4 regions of the Bradyrhizobium sp. USDA 4502 genome follow, and region 2 is predicted to be linked to each of the others. Evidence: predicted binding sites of a transcription regulator. Region 2 holds the regulator's gene; each other region holds the start of a gene.

The links. The regulator HrcA, encoded in region 2, represses chaperone genes, less so after heat shock. The targets are predictions, from matches to a motif close to GTTAGCACTCNCNNNNNGNGAGTGCTAAC.
Region 1: ACVW1B_RS41400 (co-chaperone GroES) is a predicted target of HrcA. The motif match lies at 2,077-2,105, and genes of this name have one in related genera.
Region 3: ACVW1B_RS19530 (co-chaperone GroES) is a predicted target of HrcA. The motif match lies at 2,188-2,216, and genes of this name have one in related genera.
Region 4: groES (co-chaperone GroES) is a predicted target of HrcA. The motif match lies at 2,765-2,793, and genes of this name have one in related genera.

What each region holds. Positions count from the first base shown of each region.
Region 1 covers NZ_JBSSGF010000001.1:8,868,666-8,873,462, reverse strand. Annotated here, with positions in the region: gene ACVW1B_RS41415 (hypothetical protein) at 184-663, shown strand; gene ACVW1B_RS41410 (hypothetical protein) at 853-1,131, shown strand; gene ACVW1B_RS41405 (hypothetical protein) at 1,363-1,881, opposite strand; gene ACVW1B_RS41400 (co-chaperone GroES) at 2,200-2,496, shown strand; gene groL (chaperonin GroEL) at 2,672-4,318, shown strand; gene ACVW1B_RS41390 (hypothetical protein) at 4,410-4,700, shown strand; gene ACVW1B_RS41385 (antibiotic biosynthesis monooxygenase family protein) at 4,732-4,797, opposite strand, start outside.
Region 2 covers NZ_JBSSGF010000001.1:7,537,021-7,541,817, forward strand. Annotated here, with positions in the region: gene pncA (bifunctional nicotinamidase/pyrazinamidase) at 1-618, shown strand, start outside; gene ACVW1B_RS35095 (helix-turn-helix domain-containing protein) at 641-1,495, shown strand; gene ACVW1B_RS35100 (VOC family protein) at 1,564-1,989, shown strand; gene grpE (nucleotide exchange factor GrpE) at 2,038-2,643, opposite strand; gene hrcA (heat-inducible transcriptional repressor HrcA) at 2,809-3,897, opposite strand; gene rph (ribonuclease PH) at 4,080-4,793, shown strand.
Region 3 covers NZ_JBSSGF010000001.1:4,204,591-4,209,387, reverse strand. Annotated here, with positions in the region: gene groL (chaperonin GroEL) at 146-1,786, opposite strand; gene ACVW1B_RS19530 (co-chaperone GroES) at 1,830-2,144, opposite strand; gene ACVW1B_RS19525 (usg protein) at 2,537-2,827, shown strand; gene ACVW1B_RS19520 (cupin domain-containing protein) at 2,928-3,494, shown strand; gene ACVW1B_RS19515 (IS701 family transposase) at 3,642-4,797, opposite strand, start outside.
Region 4 covers NZ_JBSSGF010000001.1:620,741-625,537, reverse strand. Annotated here, with positions in the region: gene groL (chaperonin GroEL) at 670-2,319, opposite strand; gene groES (co-chaperone GroES) at 2,408-2,722, opposite strand; gene ACVW1B_RS02920 (hypothetical protein) at 4,200-4,358, opposite strand; gene ACVW1B_RS02915 (LuxR family transcriptional regulator) at 4,704-4,797, shown strand, end outside.

The sequences.
Region 1 (4,797 bases), 1.3 Mb from region 2:
TGGAAGCGAGCGTTTGAGCTTGTGGTGAGGACAGCCAACCGCCGGTAAGCACAGCGCGAGGTCGTCTTTGAAGGTGCGACGATGAGCGCCGGGCTTCTTTCAATCGCGCTGATGGCGTGCGCCTTGCTACCGGATCACTGATTGGGGCGGAGCCACTGGAGTACTCAACACTGGAGATTGAACATGACGCAAAGAATTGTCCGAAATACTGCAATTGCGCTTTCGACTATCGCTTGTGCGACACTGTTCTCCATCACCTGGTCCGAGCGGGGCGGTCTTTCGGCGTCGGTCGAAAGTGCCCAGGCGCGTGTGGGCCGGCCGCTGACGCCCGTGAGCGTCGCCGGCGTCGCGCGTCGTCAGACCCGGCGCGCCGCGTACGGGTACGGGGTGGGCGCGGGTGTCGCCGCTACGGCAGCGGTCGCTGCGGCCGCCGCTACCGCGCCGGCCTATTCCGGCTGGGGCACAAACGATTGGACCAATTCGTATGCCGCCCAGACGGATCCCTACTTCGGCCAGCCCTACTATCCGGCACGAGCCTACCAGAGGATCAGTCCGTATTACGGATATGCCGGATGGACGGAGTACAAGGCAGCCAATGGTATCGGCTGCGAGCCCGGCACGATGACCAAGATGGCTGACGGCCGCATGTACGTCTGTCAGTGAAGCCGGCGCAACGGCAGCGCAAGAGGGCGGCTCCCTGAGCCGCCCTCTTTCACGATGAAGCAGATCAATCCCACGCGGCGACGGGTCGCGCGCGGCGTTGATCTACGTCAACATCGCCTCCCCCTTTTGCCACTGACGATACCTTGGGCCGCATCTGAAGCGGGCTCCATCACCTTCAGTTCACGTGCGATGAGGAGGATCACCATGCGTCGGACGAACATTTTTCCAACCAAGTCAGTGACGGTTGCGGGAATAGCGGCGAGCCTGATGTTGGGGTTTGCAGGCGCCGCTCTCAGTCCAGCACCGGCCAACGCCGTGATTTACTGCACGTATGTCGGTTATCCGGCAGGCTGCGTGGCGCGGGCAGGCGTTGTGCTCAGGCCTCGTCCGGTGGCGCGCGCTGCGGTCCGCCACAATGCGGGCGGCAATTTGAATGGCGGCGTCAATCGGGTTGGCGTGCGGCGATAAGGCCGTGTTTGCGGGTCTCCTTCCCTTCTCCCCTTGTGGGAGAAGGTGGCGCGGATGCAATCCGCGCCGGATATGGGGTTGTCGCCGCCTACTCAAATCTCGAAAGGGTCACTCGCGGAGGGAGACCCCTCACCCGGATTGCATCTGACGATGCAATCCGACCTCTCCCACAGGGGGAGAGGTGCGCCGACTATGCGGCGCTATGTCGGCAGATCGCTCGAAGTCCCGCCGTTACGCCCTTGGCGCGCAGCGGACATAGACCATGTTGCCGTAGCGGACCCCGGCGTCCTTGTCGACGAAGCGGGTGATCATGACGCGGCCGTCGAACGAGACGATCTCGCGGTCCTGCTCGCCGGGCACAGGTCCAGGCGGGCCGATATAGTTCTTGCCACTCGGGGAACCCTTCAGCCGCAGTTCCTGCGGGGTGGCCTGGTCGGCCAGATGCATGATGACGCCGCCGTTCTGGCCGGCGCCGATCACGTAAGGCTGCTTGCACTGGCCGCGCGCGGCGGCCTCGGTGCGGGCGCGATCGGCGGGATTCTGGAACGAGGCGAGACCCCAGCGGCCGACGATCTCATCGGCGCGGATGCTCGCGGGCATTTCGGGGGCGGCCCCCGGCTCGGCTGGCGCCGGCTCAGGGTTCGACGACAACGACGGCAGGCTCATGCTGCCGCACGCCCCCAAGAGTGTCGTCAGCGCCGAAACAGCCGCGAACCGTGCGACCAATCGCGCGTTGAATGACCTGATCATATGCATCCCCCGACTATGTCCCGGCCGCACCCGTCCTGCAGCCAAGCGTAAAACTTAAGACGGAGCAATGACGTCTGACAAAATTACGTCATCGCTACGATTTGGTTTCTGGTCCACCATCCTATATTGGCCTCACCAAGGCCTTAACCCGTTTGCTTGACAGAAACTGCGCCAAGCCATATTTCCCGGCCCACAATTAGCACTCTCGCACCACGATTGCTAAGAGCGTCGGGCGTCCTGCCCAGCGCCGACCGGGTCGGCATCCAACGCCGGTCCCGATGAACCGGACCTGAAACCGAGCCTCCAAGAGGGAACGTCATGGCTAAATCCACCTTCCGCCCCCTGCACGACCGCGTCGTGGTCAAGCGTATCGATGCCGAGGAGAAATCCAAGGGCGGCATCATCATTCCGGACTCGGCCAAGGAGAAGCCGTCCCAGGGCGAGATCGTCGCCGTCGGCCCGGGTGGCCGCGACGAGGCCGGCAAGCTGATCCCGATCGACCTCAAGGTCGGCGACCGCGTGCTGTTCGGCAAATGGTCGGGCACCGAGGTCAAGCTCGACAACCAGGAGCTCCTGATCATGAAGGAGTCCGACATCATGGGCGTGCTGGCGTAAGCGCCATTCAACTGCGCGGCCGCACCACTCGCATCGTCATACCCGGACTTGATCCGGGCATCCATCACACTTCCGAAGAGTTCTTACCAAGGCGATGGATCGCCGGGTCAAGCCCGGCGATGACGAGCGCGGAAACGGCAAGCGCGTCTCTCAAAACTGACAGGAGTTCAAATCAATGGCTGCCAAGGACGTAAAATTCGCCGGAGATGCCCGCGACCGCATGCTGCGCGGTGTCGACGTGCTCGCCAACGCCGTGAAGGTGACGCTCGGCCCCAAGGGCCGCAACGTCGTCATCGAGAAGAGCTTCGGCGCTCCCCGCATCACCAAGGACGGCGTCACCGTCGCCAAGGAGATCGAGCTCGACGACAAGTTCGAGAACATGGGCGCGCAGATGCTGCGCGAGGTCGCTTCCAAGACCAACGACACCGCCGGTGACGGCACCACCACCGCGACCGTGCTGGCGCAGGCCATCGTCCGCGAGGGCGCCAAGTCGGTCGCCGCCGGCATGAACCCGATGGACCTCAAGCGCGGCATCGACACGGCAGTATCGGCCGTGATCAAGGACATCGAGAAGCGCGCCAAGCCGGTCGCCTCCTCGTCCGAAGTCGCCCAGGTCGGCACCATCTCGGCCAATGGCGATGCCGCGATCGGCAAGATGATCGCGCAGGCAATGCAGAAGGTCGGCAACGAGGGCGTGATCACCGTCGAGGAGAACAAGTCGCTCGAGACCGAGGTCGACATCGTCGAGGGCATGAAGTTCGACCGCGGCTACCTCAGCCCCTACTTCATCACCAACGCCGAGAAGATGACCGCCGAGCTCGAGGATGCCTACATCCTGCTGCACGAGAAGAAGCTGTCCGGTCTGCAGTCCATGCTGCCGGTGCTGGAAGCCGTGGTGCAGTCGGGCCGTCCGCTCTTGATCCTCGCCGAGGACGTCGAGGGTGAGGCGCTGGCGACCCTGGTCGTCAACCGCCTGCGCGGCGGGCTCAAGGTCGCCGCCGTCAAGGCGCCGGGCTTCGGCGATCGCCGCAAGGCGATGCTGGAGGACATCGCGATCCTGACCGGCGGTCAGCTGATCTCCGACGACCTCGGCATGAAGCTCGAGAACGTCACGGTGAACATGCTCGGCCGCGCCGGCAAGATCGTGATCGACAAGGAGAACACCACGATCGTCAAGGGCGCCGGCAAGAAGAAGGACATCGACGCCCGCGTTGGCCAGATCAAGGCGCAGATCGAGGAGACCACCTCGGACTACGACCGCGAGAAGCTGCAGGAGCGCCTCGCCAAGCTCGCCGGCGGCGTTGCGGTGATCAAGGTCGGCGGCGCGACCGAGGTCGAGGTCAAGGAGAAGAAGGACCGTGTCGAGGACGCGCTGAACGCGACCCGCGCCGCGGTGCAGGAAGGCATCGTGCCGGGCGGCGGCGTGGCGCTGCTGCGCGCCAAGAAGGCGGTCGGCCGGCTCACCAACCCGAATGCCGACGTCCAGGCCGGCATCAACATCGTGCTCAAGGCGCTCGAAGCTCCGGTCCGCCAGATCTCGGAGAACGCCGGTGTCGAGGGCTCGATCGTGGTCGGCAAGATCCTCGAGAACAAGTCGGAGACCTTCGGCTTCGACGCGCAGACCGAGGACTATGTCGACATGGTCGACAAGGGCATCATCGACCCCGCCAAGGTGGTGCGCACCGCCTTGCAGGACGCCTCCTCGGTGGCCGGTCTGCTCGTGACCACCGAGGCCATGGTCGCCGAACTGCCGAAGGATGCAGCGCCGGCAATGCCGGGCGGCGGCGGCATGGGTGGAATGGGCGGCATGGGCGGCTTCTAAGCCTCCCACATCCCCATCGAGATCGAAGGCCGCCTCCGGGCGGCCTTCTTTTTTTGCAGTTTGATTACGATCGGGATGCAAGGATCATCGCATGTCCCGCGACGCCAAATCACTGACGTTGACGCTCGTGCTGTTCTACGCGATCGGCGCCGTGCTCGCGGTCGGCGCCTATGCCCTGGACAGCATCGATGATCTTGCGGTCGTCTTGATGTTCTGGCTCAGGCAAACGCTGACGTTCGTCGTCCTCGGCGCGGGTTATGGCGTCTATTACGTCATTTCCGGTTCTGCCGGTCATCGTCCGAAAGCGCCGCTGCGGTTTCTGGACATATCGTTTCTGGCCGCTGCCGCCACGCTCGGTGTTGGCATGCTCGTGCACAGTTGAGCGATCCTTGACGCGACGGCCTGACAGTCCGTTACGCGACGCAGATGTCGGACACCGCCACCTTCTGGAACAGGTGCGGCGAGGCTACCGCCGAGGC
Region 2 (4,797 bases):
GACGACGGCTCCGCGCTGCTCGTGATCGACGTCCAGAACTGCTTCCTGCCCGGCGGCAGCCTCGCCGTGAAGGACGGCGAGCAGGTGGTGCCGGTGATCAACAAGATCGCCAAGAGCTTTGCCAATGTGGTGATGACGCAGGACTGGCATACGCCCGGACACATCTCCTTTGCCTCGACCCATTCCGGCAAGAAGCCGTTCGAGATCGTCGACCTTGCCTATGGCAAGCAGGTGCTGTGGCCCGACCACTGCGTCCAGGGTACCGACAGCGCCTCGCTGTCGAAGGAACTCGCGATCCCGCAGGCCGAGCTGATCATCCGCAAGGGTTTTCACAAGGACGTCGACAGCTACTCCGCCTTCACCGAGGCCGACGGCAAGACCACCACCGGGCTCGCCGCCTATCTGAAGGCGCGCAACGTCGAGCGGGTTTTCGTGGCCGGGCTCGCCACCGATTTCTGCGTGGCATGGACCGCGCTCGATGCGCGCAAGGCCGGCTTCGAGACCTATGTGGTGGAAGATGCCTGCCGCGGCATCGACACCCAGGGATCGCTCGCCAAGGCCTGGGACGACATGGCCAAGGCCGGCGTCAAGCGCATCCAGTCCTCGGATATCGCGTAAGACGCAGCCTCGCGAGATTCGCATGGCCGAGCCTGCGTCACCTCATGCATTCGATCTCGCGCAGCGCCTGCCGTCGCCGCGCATGGCCGGCCTGATCGTCCGGATCACCGGTTATCGCGAGACCGCAACGGGCCGGTTCGCGCAGCGGCAGACCGCGCCGCTGATCGTCCCGCTGATCATCAGTTTCGGCTCGCCGTTCCTGATCGCGCTGTCGCGCGAGCCCGATGCGGCCGACCGTCAGCTCAGCTTCGCCGCCGGCCTGCATGCCGGGCCTGTCTACATCGAGTCCGACGGCCACGCTGCCTGCGTGCAGGTCGATTTCACCCCGCTCGGCGCCTACGGCTTCTTCGGCGGCGCCGTGACCGACCTGGTCGGGCGCATGGTCGATATCGACGATGTGCTCGGCCATGATGGCCGTCGTCTGCGCGAACAGCTCGGCGCCGTGACGTGCTGGCAGCGCCGCTTCGACCTGATCGAGGCGTTCGTGCTGCGCCGCGCCGGCCACATGCCGTCTCCCGAAATCGCGTTCGCCTATCGAAAACTGGCGCGTTCGGCCGGCGCCATCAGCATCACGGCATTGGCCGACGAGATCGGCTGGAGCCGCAAGCATCTTGCCGGCCGGTTTCGGTCCGAGCTCGGCCTCGCCCCCAAATCGCTGGCGCGCATGATGCGGTTTCACCGAGCGAGCAGCCTGGCACAAAGCGGCGCCGCGCTCGGCTGGGCGGGGATCGCGGCGGAAAGCGGCTATGCCGACCAGGCCCATCTCGCCCGCGAGTTCGTCGAATTCGCAGGCGAACCGCCAACCGCCTGGGCGCGCCGCCAGGCGCTGACCGACCGCCGGCTGGTCCATTCCGACAATGGGCTGCCGGACTGGTAACAAACCTTCAAGCCGACGCCGCGTTGCCTCGTGCAGGATGGCGCCGTCAGCCAAGGAGGTGAGCGACCATGACGCACGACATCGAACCGCCCCGCATCTACCCGACCCTGCGCTGCAAGGACGCCGAGGCGATGACCAATTGGCTCACGACGGTGCTTGGGTTCACCGAACACGTCGTCTACCGCGACGGTGGCGTGATCCATCACGCCGAGCTCGCCTATGGTTCCTCGATGCTGATGCTGGGTCAGAGCCGTGACGACGCCTATGGCAAGCTGGTCGGCGACCTCGACCACCGCCGCACCGACTCGATCTATATCGCCGTCGGCGATCCCGACGCGCTGCACGCGAAGGTCAAGGCTGCCGGCGCCAAGATCGAGATGGAACTGCGCGATACCGACTATGGCAGCCGCGACTTCGCCTGCCGCGATCCGGAGGGAAATCTCTGGAGCTTCGGCACCTATTGGCCGAAGGCACACGAGAAGCCGCGACCGTGAGCCCGCGCAATCCGCGAACTCGCAAAGGGGCAGCCGGGATCGGACGGATCAGGCGGTGATGTCGGCGGTCGGGGCGGCCTTGGCGCCGCCCTTGGAGACGCCGACCAGCGCCGGACGCAGGATGCGCTCGCCGATCATGTAACCGGCCTGCACGACCTGCACCACGGTGCCCGACGGCACCGACGGATCTGGCACCTCGAACATCGCCTGCTGGAAGTTCGGATCGAACTTCTCGCCGATCGGGTCGAACTTCTTGACGCCGTTCTTCTCCAGCGCGTTGAGCAGCGAACGTTCGGTCAGCTCGACGCCTTCGATCAGCGCCTTCAGGCCGGGATCGGCGGCTTCCTTGGTCTCGGCCGGCACCGCATCGAGCGCGCGCTGCAGGTTGTCCGCGATATCGAGCACGTCGCGGGCAAAGCCGGTGATGCCGTAGGTCTTGGCGTCGGCGACCTCGCGGCGGGTGCGCTGGCGGAGATTCTCCATCTCGGCCAGGGTGCGCAGCGTCCGGTCGCGCGCCTCGGCGAGTTCCTTGGTCAGCGCCTCCGCCGATCCGGCCTCGGGCTCGTCAGGCATGATGTACGGCTTCGAGACCACGGGCTCACCCGTCGGCGCCGAATTCTCGGTGTTGTCATTGGCCCGGTTCGGATCGGTCATGGCTTGCCTTCTCGAAAACTCGCGTCGGTTCAAATCTTGGGGATTGCTTGCCGGGATATCGTGCTTTGGCCGGCGAAAATCAAGCGCAACATACCGGTCTCGGGAACAGGAATCTCCGGCTTGGGTGAAGAAAACCCGTCAAATGAAAGCGAAATCGCCCTCCGGTCAGCCGCCCAGCATCTTGCTGACGATGCGCGCGGCATAATCGACGGTCGGGATCACCCGCGCATAGTTCAGCCGCGTCGGTCCGATCACGCCGAGGACGCCCACGATCCGCCCCTGGGCGTCGCCGTAGGGCGCGATGATGGTGGAGGAACCCGACAGCGAGAACAGCTTGTTCTCCGAGCCGATGAAGATCCGCACGCCCTCGCCGCGTTCGGCGCGGCCGAGCAGATCGATCACGCCGCGCTTGGTTTCGAGATCGTCGAACAGCGACTTGATGCGCTCGAGATCGTCGAGCGCATGCAGATCCTCGAGCAGATTGGCGTGACCGCGCACGATCAGCTGGCGGTCCTCGTTCTCGCCGCCGGACCAGCTTGCGATGCCCGCCGCGACCACCTTTTGGGTGAGCTGATCGAGCTCGGCGCGGTTTTGCGTCAATGCCGTCTCGAGCTCGAGCCGCGCTTCGGCCAGCGTGCGGCCGCGGATCCGCGCATTGAGGAAGTTGGTCGCTTCGGTCAGGGCCGAGGATGGAACACCCGGCGGCAGCGCCAGGACGCGGTTTTCGACCTGGCCGTCTTCGCCGACCAGCACGACCAGCGCCTTCTCCGGCTCCAGCCGGACGAACTCGATATGCTTCAGCCGCGCATTCGACTTTTGCGTCAGCACCACCGCCGCGGCGCGGGTCAGTCCCGACAGCCGCGTCAAGGCTTCGCCAAGCGCGGCCTCGACGGATTGCGCGCGGCCGACGGCAGCAAGCTGGGTCTGGATCGACTGACGCTCGGCCTCGGTGAGGTCGCCGACCTGCATCAGCGCATCGACGAAGAAGCGCAGCCCGAGTTCGGTCGGTAACCGGCCGGCGGAGGTATGCGGCGCATAGATCAGGCCGAGCTGCTCGAGATCCGACATCACATTGCGGACCGAGGCCGGCGACAGCGGTAATGCAATCAGGCGCGAGATGTTGCGCGAACCGACCGGCTCGCCGGTCGCGAGATAGCTTTCGACGATTTGACGAAAAATGTCGCGCGAACGCTCGTTGAGCTGGGCGAGCCCGGCATGCGGCGCGATCAGGCCAATCGGATCGTGGTGAGTCACACTCCAGTCCCTCACAATTACTGCATAATTTGTCGATCCGGGAGGCCGATGACAAGCATGCATTCTGCCCCCTCGTACCGGACCATACCGGGGCCGAAAACCCTCGCCAAAACCCTTGCCGCTGCCCCTTCCCGCTCCTACAAGCACGGCCAGCCAATTTTCTCGGATTTCTGGAGGATTTCATGCGGCCAAGCCGCCGTGCACCCGATGAACTGCGTCCCGTGTCGCTGGAACGCGGCGTCGTCAAATATGCCGAGGGTTCCTGCATGGTGAAGTTCGGCGACACCCATGTGCTGGTGACCGCCACGCTGGAAGAGCGATTGCCGCCGTGGCTGAAGGGCCAGGGCCGCGGCTGGGTCACCGCCGAATACGGCATGCTGCCGCGTGCCACCCTGGAACGCACCCGCCGCGAGGCCTCGGCCGGCAAGCAGGGCGGCCGCACGGTCGAGATTCAGCGGCTGATCGGCCGCTCGCTGCGCGCGGCGGTCGATCTCGAGGCGCTCGGCGAGCGCCAGATCACGGTCGATTGCGACGTCATCCAGGCCGACGGCGGCACCCGCACCGCCTCCATCACCGGTGCCTGGGTGGCGCTGGCCGACTGCATCAACTGGATGAAGACCCGCAACATGCTGAAGACCAATGTGTTGCGCGACAATGTGGCGGCGATCTCCTGCGGCATCTACCAGGGCACGCCGGTGCTCGATCTCGATTATGCCGAGGATTCCGAAGCCGACACCGACGCCAATTTCGTCATGACCGGCGACGGCCGGATCATCGAGGTGCAGGGCACCGCCGAGAAGACGCCGTTCTCGGAAGGTGAATTCCTGGCGCTGATGGCGCTGGCGCGCAAAGGTGTCGCGCGTCTGGTCGACTTGCAAAAGATCGCGGTGGCGTAGTCAG
Region 3 (4,797 bases), 3.3 Mb from region 2:
GCTGCGGTAAGTCGCCCGGCGAGCCTGCCCCAAACAAAAACCCCGGCATCGCTGCCGGGGTTTTGCATTTCGTTGTCGCTGAGCGAGATCCCGGCTCCGCGGTGCACCGCTTTGCGCTGCACCGCGTCCGGGACGACTTCGTCGCTTAGAAGTCCATGCCGCCCATGCCGCCGCCCGGAGGCATCGCGGGGCCGCCGGCGTTCTTCTTCGGCAGCTCGGCAACCATCGCTTCCGTGGTGATCAGGAGCGCGGCAACCGAGGCAGCGTTCTGGATCGCGGTGCGCACGACCTTGGTCGGGTCGATGATGCCCTTCTTGACGAGGTCGGCATAGTCGCCGGTCTGGGAGTCGAAGCCGTAGTTGTAGGTCTTGTTCTCCAGGATCTTGCCGACGATGACCGAACCGTCTTCACCGGCGTTGATCGCGATCTGGCGAGCGGGAGCCGACAGCGCCTTGCGCACGATCTCGACGCCGGTCTTCTGGTCGTCGTTCTTGGTGCGCAGGCCCTTGAGCTGCTCGGAGGCACGGAGCAGGGCGACGCCGCCGCCCGGGACGATGCCTTCCTCGACAGCCGCGCGGGTCGCATGCATCGCGTCATCAACGCGATCCTTGCGCTCCTTCACCTCGACCTCAGTCGCGCCGCCGACGCGGATCACCGCGACGCCGCCCGCGAGCTTGGCGAGACGCTCCTGCAGCTTCTCACGGTCGTAGTCCGAGGTGGTCTCCTCGATCTGCGCCTTGATCTGGGCAACGCGGGCGTCGATGTCGGCCTTCTTGCCGGCGCCGTTGACGATCGTGGTGTTCTCCTTGTCGATCATCACCTTCTTGGCGCGACCGAGCATCTGCAGCGTGACGTTCTCGAGCTTGATGCCGAGGTCTTCCGAGATGGCCTGGCCGCCGGTCAGGATCGCGATGTCCTGCAGCATGGCCTTGCGGCGATCGCCGAAGCCCGGAGCCTTGACGGCCGCGACCTTCAGGCCGCCACGCAGGCGGTTGACGACGAGGGTGGCGAGGGCTTCGCCTTCGACGTCCTCGGCGACGATCACCAGCGGCTTGCCGGTCTGCACCACGGCCTCCAGCAGCGGCAGCAGCTCGTTCAGCGAGGAGAGCTTCTTCTCGTTGATGAGGATGTAGGCGTCGTCCATCTCAACGCGCATCTTGTCGGCGTTGGTGACGAAGTAGGGCGAGATGTAGCCGCGGTCGAACTGCATGCCCTCGACGACGTCGAGTTCGGTCTCGAGCGACTTGGCTTCCTCGACCGTGATCACGCCCTCATTGCCGACCTTCTTCATGGCGTCGGCGAGGAACTTGCCGATTTCGGCATCGCCGTTGGCCGAAATGGTACCGACCTGGGCGATCTCCTCGTTCGAGGTGACCTTCTTCGAGTTCTTCTGGAGGTCCGCAACGACGGCTTCGACCGCGAGGTCGATACCGCGCTTCAGGTCCATCGGGTTCATGCCGGCGGCGACCGACTTGGCGCCTTCCCGCACGATCGCCTGGGCGAGCACGGTCGCCGTGGTGGTGCCGTCGCCGGCCGCGTCAGCGGACTTGGAGGCGACTTCGCGCACCATCTGCGCGCCCATGTTCTCGAACTTGTCCTCGAGCTCGATCTCCTTGGCGACGGTGACGCCGTCCTTGGTGATGCGGGGAGCGCCGAACGACTTCTCGAGCACCACGTTGCGGCCCTTGGGGCCGAGGGTGACCTTCACCGCGTTGGCGAGGATGTCGACGCCGCGCAGCATCTTGTCGCGCGCGTCAACGGAGAATTTGACTTCTTTAGCTGCCATCTGGGTTTTCCTTGGAATGATTTATTGGGAGGGAAAGAGGCGCTTAGGCGGCCTTCTTCTTGGAAGCGGGGACGTCGAGCACGCCCATGATGTCGCTTTCCTTCATGATCAGCAGGTCTTCGCCGTCGATCTTGACCTCGGTGCCGGACCACTTGCCGAACAGGACGCGGTCGCCGACCTTAAGGTCGATCGGGATCAGCTTGCCAGCTTCGTCGCGGCCGCCCGGGCCGACGGCGGTGACTTCGCCCTGCGAGGGCTTTTCCTTGGCACTGTCCGGAATGATGATGCCGCCAGCGGTCTTCTCTTCGGCGTCGATACGCTTGACCACGACGCGGTCGTGAAGCGGACGGAATTTCATGCAGTCCTCCTAAACATTTGTAGATGCTGTAGATTTTTGGAGAGTTAGCAGTCCAGTCCAGCGAGTGCCAGACTGGCTGGGCAGGAGATAGGCCAAGCCTTGGCGGCGGGCAAGTGCCTCTAGCAGAAAAATTGGCACTCGTAAGTGTCGGCTGCCAAAAGGATACCGAGATCATTTCGGCATCCTTAATACCGCCCCGTGGGGCGCTGCGGCTATTAGCAGATGCGGTAAGCTGCTGCCAACGCAAGAAATTTCAACAACCTATTAAACATTTAGGCTTGAGATGGGTTAGTCGCGTGCGTCACATTTCTCTCATGTGAGCGCATCCATTGCCGGTGGTCCGGCGGGGAGGTCGGCCACCACGTGAATGCGCTCCGTCACAGGAGGTTGGCATGGTCTCGCGAGTTGGTGGGGTTGTTTCCGACGATTTCCGGAAGCAGTTGCTGGGGTACGGGCTGACGACGGCGCAAATCCTCTATCGGATGCCGGATCACCCCTCGTTGCTGCAGACCTATGTCTGGCAGAACTACGACCTGTTTCCGAAATTCCCGGCGCTGCAGGATTTCCTCGCGTTCTGGCAGGCGAAGCTCGAAGGCCCGCTGTTTTCGGTGACGGTGGCGCATTCCAAGCTGGTCAAGCCGGCCGAGCTGCGTGCCGTCGACGGCGTGTTCCGGCTGCATTGATCCGCAAACGTGGCAGGGCGCGGCTCTGCGCCTTTGCTCGCCTCGCGGCGCGCGACTTGTGTTAGCCTGTCTCCGTCACAAAAAGACGGGAGGCGAAACAATGGCCAAGAAGGCGGCATCAAGATCGGCAGCCAAGACCGCGGTGAAGAAGAAATGGTCGGGGCTTGGCGCAGGCGCCAAGAAGACGTCCGCGAAATCGTCCGCGCGCAAGACCATCAAGTCGAAAGGCCGCGTCTCGGCGGCCAAGACGAGCGCGCCGAAAGCTGCGACCAAGGCGCGGCCGAAGCAGCGCGTGGCGATCAGCCATCACCGCGAAGAGGACTTCAAGGCCGACGGGCTGCGCGCCTACGCCAAGTACCGCGACCTCGGCATATCAGCCGCCTCGCATGGCCTGGCGCAGGCGCACGTCATCCGGCTGCAGGGACCGTGCAATCCCGATGAAGTGTCGAAGCTGCACTTCCACGATGTCGACTTCCAGATGGTCTATGTGCTCAAGGGCTGGGTGAAGACCTACATGGAAGGCGAGGGCGAGACGCTGATGCAGCAAGGCAGTGCCTGGACCCAGCCGCCGCGCATCCGGCACATGATCCTGGACTATTCCGACGGCGTCGAACTGCTGGAAGTGATCCTGCCGGCCGAGTTCAAGACGGTGGAGCTGAAGGCGTAGGCCTTTCGCGGTCGTCATGGCCGGGCTTGACCCGGCCATCCATCCTGCTTCGCAAGACTCTTTCAGTTTTGATGGATGCCCGGGTCAAGCCCGGGCATGACGATTTTCTAGCACTACTTTGGCAGATTGTGTTTTCGCCGCTGTTTTTCACGGATCTGCTTTCGGCAATATGGGCACTGCTGAGACGGCGGCCGAAGGATGAGATCGACGATGGCGTGACGTACGGCTGGCATGGTTGGCTGAGGCGGAGGCCCGTTGATTCTTTTTTTTCCGCCCCGCGTATGCGAGGCGACGATGTTGCAGGAAGGCGTAGGCAATCATTGTCATCAAGGCGTGGCGATGAAGACCTTGCCATGATCGCCCTTCGAAGTGATCAAGTCCAAGTTCCTCCTTCAACTGCTGATGCGCCTGCTCACAAATCCACCGTGCCTTGATGGTGGCGGCCAGCGTGCGCAGATCCGTCGCCGCCGGAAGGTTGGCCAGATAGTATTTCTTCTCCCCGGACGCACGTTGCTCGCCAATGAGCCAGGCTTCGTCGCCTGGGAGATGCTGCTGACCTTTATCCCATATCCGCTGCGGAGGGCCGTCGGCGGTCCGGACACGGAGAGCAGCAAATTGGGCTTTCAGCCGACCTTTCGTCCCGCTACGCCAACTCACGGTTTTCCATTTGGCGCTGGCGAGCATTTGTTCTGCGGCAATCGATAAGATATCGGGCACGTGGTGCTTTCGTGGTTTTCCGCGGACTTTGGTAATCGGCCAAATGAGCTTCACATCGACCGGATACACTTTCTGGTGCCGAGGGATGCCGACAGCCCAGGTCAGCCCGCGCTCTGTTAGCCCTTGTCGAAACGGTGCGCTGAGGCCGTATCCTGCATCCGCCAGCACACATCCAAAGCGCACGTTGGCTGCCATCGCGCGGTCAATCTCGGCTAGAGCAATCTCGGGCTTGGACCGTGCCGTTCGATGTTCGACTGGCACGCGAGCGCGCTTCAAACGAGATATGTCGCTTGTCCAACTGTCAGGCAGAAAGAGACGTAACGCGACCATCACGGGCACTTCGCCGCGAGCAAGCGTCAAAGACACCAGCGTTTGGCAATTTGCCGTTTTACCGAGAGCCGACGCGTATTGAGCCGCAACACCGACCGAGCGCTCACCCTTCTTGGGAAGTGAGGTGTCATCAATAACCAGCACCGCATCCCTGCCGCCGACAAGTCGGTCCGCCTGGTTGAGCAGCTCTGTCTCCAGCGGCGTCGCGTCCCAGACACCGTCCGCAATGAAATGGTGCAACTGGTCGTAGTTGCTC
Region 4 (4,797 bases), 6.9 Mb from region 2:
CCACCGTACATACGGGTCCGTATACGGCGGTTCACCGGATTAAGCGCGAACGGTTTGTTTTGCGTCCGCGCCAGAGGCTCAGATAGTGGTCTCCGTCGTGTCGGCTTCGGCCCCTTTGAGCGGCGCCGTCCGGGCTTCACCCTTTCCCGCCGCTCCAAAGGCCAGTGACCTGGATTTCAGCCGCATGGCCGGCTCGAGGCTTCCACATCCAAACGTCTTTCCAGCGTTCGGGCCTTCAGCGAAACTCGTTCCGCCTACTATGCCGTCTGCTGACTTCTCCGTCGCGATCACGGACCTTGCGGCCCGCTCAGTCCGGTCGCCCGGACACGCCGAAGATCTCCCGAGGTAAGTTCGACCGCCTTCCCTGCACGCCCGCCGGATTTACCACCCCAACCCTTGATGACTGTGGACTTTGCGATCATTGGCTCGCTCGTCCGGTTGGGTAGGCCTCGTTATCCGGTTTTTGTCCATCGGGCCGCAGGTTTGCTCCACGCTTCCTTCAGACCCCACCTCGCGATGACGCCCTTGCGCTTCGCTAACCCTTCGCCGCCATCAGGCTGGGTAAAGGACTTCCACCTCCAAGCTGTCGAACATGCTCGGCACACCAAGAAAAAACCCCGGCATTGGTGCCGGGGCTCTGTAATTCTCGTATTGTTCGATGCGGCTGGATCAGAAGTCCATGCCTCCCATGCCGCCCATGCCGCCGCCCGGGGGCATGGCCGGGCCGGCTGCGGCTTTCTTCGGCAGCTCGGCGACCATGGCCTCGGTAGTGATCAGCAGCGCCGCCACGGAGGAGGCGTTCTGGATGGCGGTGCGCACGACCTTGGTCGGGTCGATGATGCCCTTGGACACCAGGTTGCCGTACTCGCCGGTCTGCGAGTCGAAGCCGTAGGCGTACTGTTCCTTCTCGAGGATCTTGCCGACGATCACCGAACCGTCTTCACCGGCGTTGATCGCGATCTGGCGAGCGGGAGCCGACAGCGCCTTGCGCACGATTTCGACGCCGGTCTTCTGGTCGTCGTTCTTGGTGCGCAGGCCCTTGAGCTGCTCGGCGGCACGGAGCAGAGCGACGCCGCCGCCTGGGACGATGCCTTCTTCGACAGCCGCACGGGTCGCGTGCATCGCGTCATCAACGCGATCCTTGCGCTCCTTCACCTCGACTTCGGTCGCGCCGCCGACTCGGATCACCGCGACGCCGCCCGCGAGCTTGGCGAGACGCTCCTGGAGCTTCTCACGGTCGTAGTCCGAGGTGGTCTCCTCGATCTGCGCCTTGATCTGGGCAACGCGCGCCTCGATGTCGGCCTTCTTGCCGGCGCCGTTGACGATCGTGGTGTTCTCCTTGTCGATCATCACCTTCTTGGCGCGACCGAGCATGTTGAGCGTGACGTTCTCGAGCTTGATGCCGAGGTCTTCCGAGATGGCCTGGCCGCCGGTCAGGATCGCGATGTCCTGCAGCATGGCCTTGCGGCGATCGCCGAAGCCCGGAGCCTTGACGGCCGCGACCTTCAGGCCGCCACGCAGGCGGTTGACGACGAGGGTGGCGAGGGCTTCGCCTTCGACGTCCTCGGCGACGATCACCAGCGGCTTGCCGGTCTGCACCACGGCCTCCAGCAGCGGCAGCAGCTCGTTCAGCGAGGAGAGCTTCTTCTCGTTGATGAGGATGTAGGCGTCGTCCATCTCAACGCGCATCTTGTCGGCGTTGGTGACGAAGTAGGGCGAGATGTAGCCGCGGTCGAACTGCATGCCCTCGACGACGTCGAGTTCGGTCGCGAGCGACTTGGCTTCCTCGACCGTGATCACGCCCTCATTGCCGACCTTCTTCATGGCGTCGGCGAGGAACTTGCCGATCTCGGCATCGCCGTTGGCCGAAATGGTACCGACCTGGGCGATCTCCTCGTTCGAGGTGACCTTCTTCGAGTTCTTCTGGAGGTCCGCAACGACGGCTTCGACCGCGAGGTCGATACCGCGCTTCAGGTCCATCGGGTTCATGCCGGCGGCGACCGACTTGGCGCCCTCGCGGACGATCGCAGCCGCCAGCACGGTGGCGGTGGTGGTGCCGTCGCCGGCCGCGTCAGCGGACTTGGAGGCGACTTCGCGCACCATCTGGGCGCCCATGTTCTCGAACTTGTCGTCGAGCTCGATCTCCTTGGCGACGGTGACGCCGTCCTTGGTGATGCGGGGGGCGCCGAACGACTTCTCGAGCACGACGTTGCGGCCCTTCGGACCGAGGGTGACCTTCACGGCGTTGGCGAGGATGTCGACGCCGCGCAGCATGCGGTCGCGGGCGTCGACGCCGAATTTGACTTCTTTGGCTGACATATTGGTTTCCCTGAGTGTTTAGATCGGTCTCCCCCTTGGCGAGGCGCCCGGCAGGCGCTCCTCAGGGGTGAGCGGTGCGAGCGGTTGGTTAGGCGGCCTTCTTCTTGGAAGCGGGGACGTCGAGCACGCCCATGATGTCGCTTTCCTTCATGATCAGCAGGTCTTCGCCGTCGATCTTGACCTCGGTGCCCGACCACTTGCCGAACAGGACGCGGTCGCCGACCTTGACGTCGATCGGGGTCAGTTTGCCGCTCTCGTCGCGGCCGCCGGGGCCGACGGCGATGACTTCGCCTTGCGAGGGCTTTTCCTTGGCACTGTCCGGAATGATGATGCCGCCAGCAGTCTTCTCTTCAGCGTCGATGCGCTTGACCACGACGCGGTCGTGAAGCGGACGGAATTTCATGCAGTCCTCCTAAGCGTTTGCACGAGCTAGAGATTTTCAGATGTTAGCAATCGATGCCCATGAGTGCTAGTTTCGGGCCGAGCTGAGATAGGATAGGATTTTTGCGGGAGCAAGGGACTCTGGCAGAAAAAATAGGCAGCTCACGTCGAATGCGACCCAGTACATGGCGCGCGTCGGCTTCGAATATTCGACGGATGTCGGCAGCCGGCTCCCGCGAGACGGAGCTCCAGCCTTCGCGCATCGATCTGCCGCCGCCCACCCCTTCTCCAGTCGTGCTCGCGGTGAAGGATGCGGCGCCTTACCTTCCGGAGCCTCGCGACGTGATCAGATTCCTGCTTGGCCACCGAGTGACGCAAACTCACATTTCCCGCGGCTGCCCTCGCATCCCTGTCCTGTCCGCATTATTACGATTAACTCTCTGTTTGCATTGGGGATCGGGCGATTTTAAGCTTTACTCGCGTATGGAGCCCCCTTGTCGCCTAAGAACAGCTCTGACGAGGTCGCACAGGCCTTTCGTCTCTTAACAGCCTTTCGTGCGCTCTGAACTTCTGCCGACGCGTCGACGCGTCATCGAGATAGTCGAGTCTATGTCAGCGGACATCGAACCCCGGACCATTGCTCACCCATCGGTCGACCAGAGCAAGTCCTGAGAAAGGCGCGGCGGGCAATTCCTAGAGAGCTGCCATTGTGTCGCACTCGACGAACGAAAACTCTTAGTCTTGCCAAGACCCGGCGGCGGCATGGACCGCTGAAGTGATTTGCCAGATTGTAGCTGCATCGAGTTTGGCCCCGCAGGAGCCATGCTTTCAAAGGTTCAACCTGGCAGGCTTACGGCCGCCCGAGGGGCGCGAGCGAGCAAAACCTGCATGGCCGATCTCAGCCGGACGCGCCCTCCGGCTCGTCGGCACTACTATGCGGAGAGGAACCATTCGTGGCGAGGATACGTGCAGATTACAAGCGAATGTGCTGAGCCGCCTCAACGACAGTCCTACGATTCAACGACCTACTGTCGATCAGAAGGTCACACAAATCTTGCCAAAATGGGTCCCTTCGCGGAGAAACGGCTCGGTAGGCCCGAGCAACTCTCGTGCGCGCAGAGTAGAATCGGCCATTTCACCGGAAGAAGCGGAAAGACGGTCTACCACGATCGGCTCTTCAATTGGCAGTATTCGCACTTGACCGGGCTGTGAGAGGGGAACGCTTCCTTTTTCCGACCGGTTGGAAGAGAGGGCGAGGGCCGCAAGCTACCCTCTTCGTGGTTTGGGCCAACTTGTGCCTGGGCTTACGCAAATGGTGCGTCGCGTTTTCCTCGGATGTCACCATTACCGCAATGCGTTCGCGATTCTCCGGGCCCGACTTGCCCGGAAGCCATTGTTTCCAGCTCGCTTTTTTCTAGCTCTGCAGTTGGCACGACAGTTGCTGTGTTAGATTCACGATCTCTCCCCTTCGGAGATGCGCATGCAAAGTATCCTCTGGATCAAGCAGCTCTCGCTACTGTGCGTATCTCCAGTTGCACCTTCAGCGCGGGGATCATCTGCGTCATGGGTTCTTCATGTGCGCTGGACGTCTCCAACGCACCTGCGCAGGCGTCCGCCATCATGAAACGGTCACCGTGCTGCTCGACGGCCGCATCCATGAGACCATCCAAGAAAGCAGCATCAGCGAATCGCTCACGGTCCCACTCGCAAGGGGAGTAAGAAGAATGACGCTGCTGTTGGGTTCGGCGGCAAGTAGAGGATTGATGTCAGCACCGTATGGGCCGAGCGGCGCACCGCCTGGTTCACCAGCGCTCTCTCTCAACTGAATCCCGAACCGCACGTTCAGCATCTCCACGAAGGACAGGAACAGAAGCTCCGCTCTTTGACGGCACGATTGTGCCGGCACAGCTTGGAGAAGGATAACAAACTCCGGGATCAGCGTGACGCAAAGCGACGTGGGCGTCCCTAAGCTCTCATGAAGACAAAAGGTAAGAGTGCAGGCCATGGAACGGAATTTAACTCGCCGTGAAACAAGCGTCACTCCACACATTGATAGTCCTGAATGGGCCTGCAAGGCTACGATCGTGGATCTTTTTA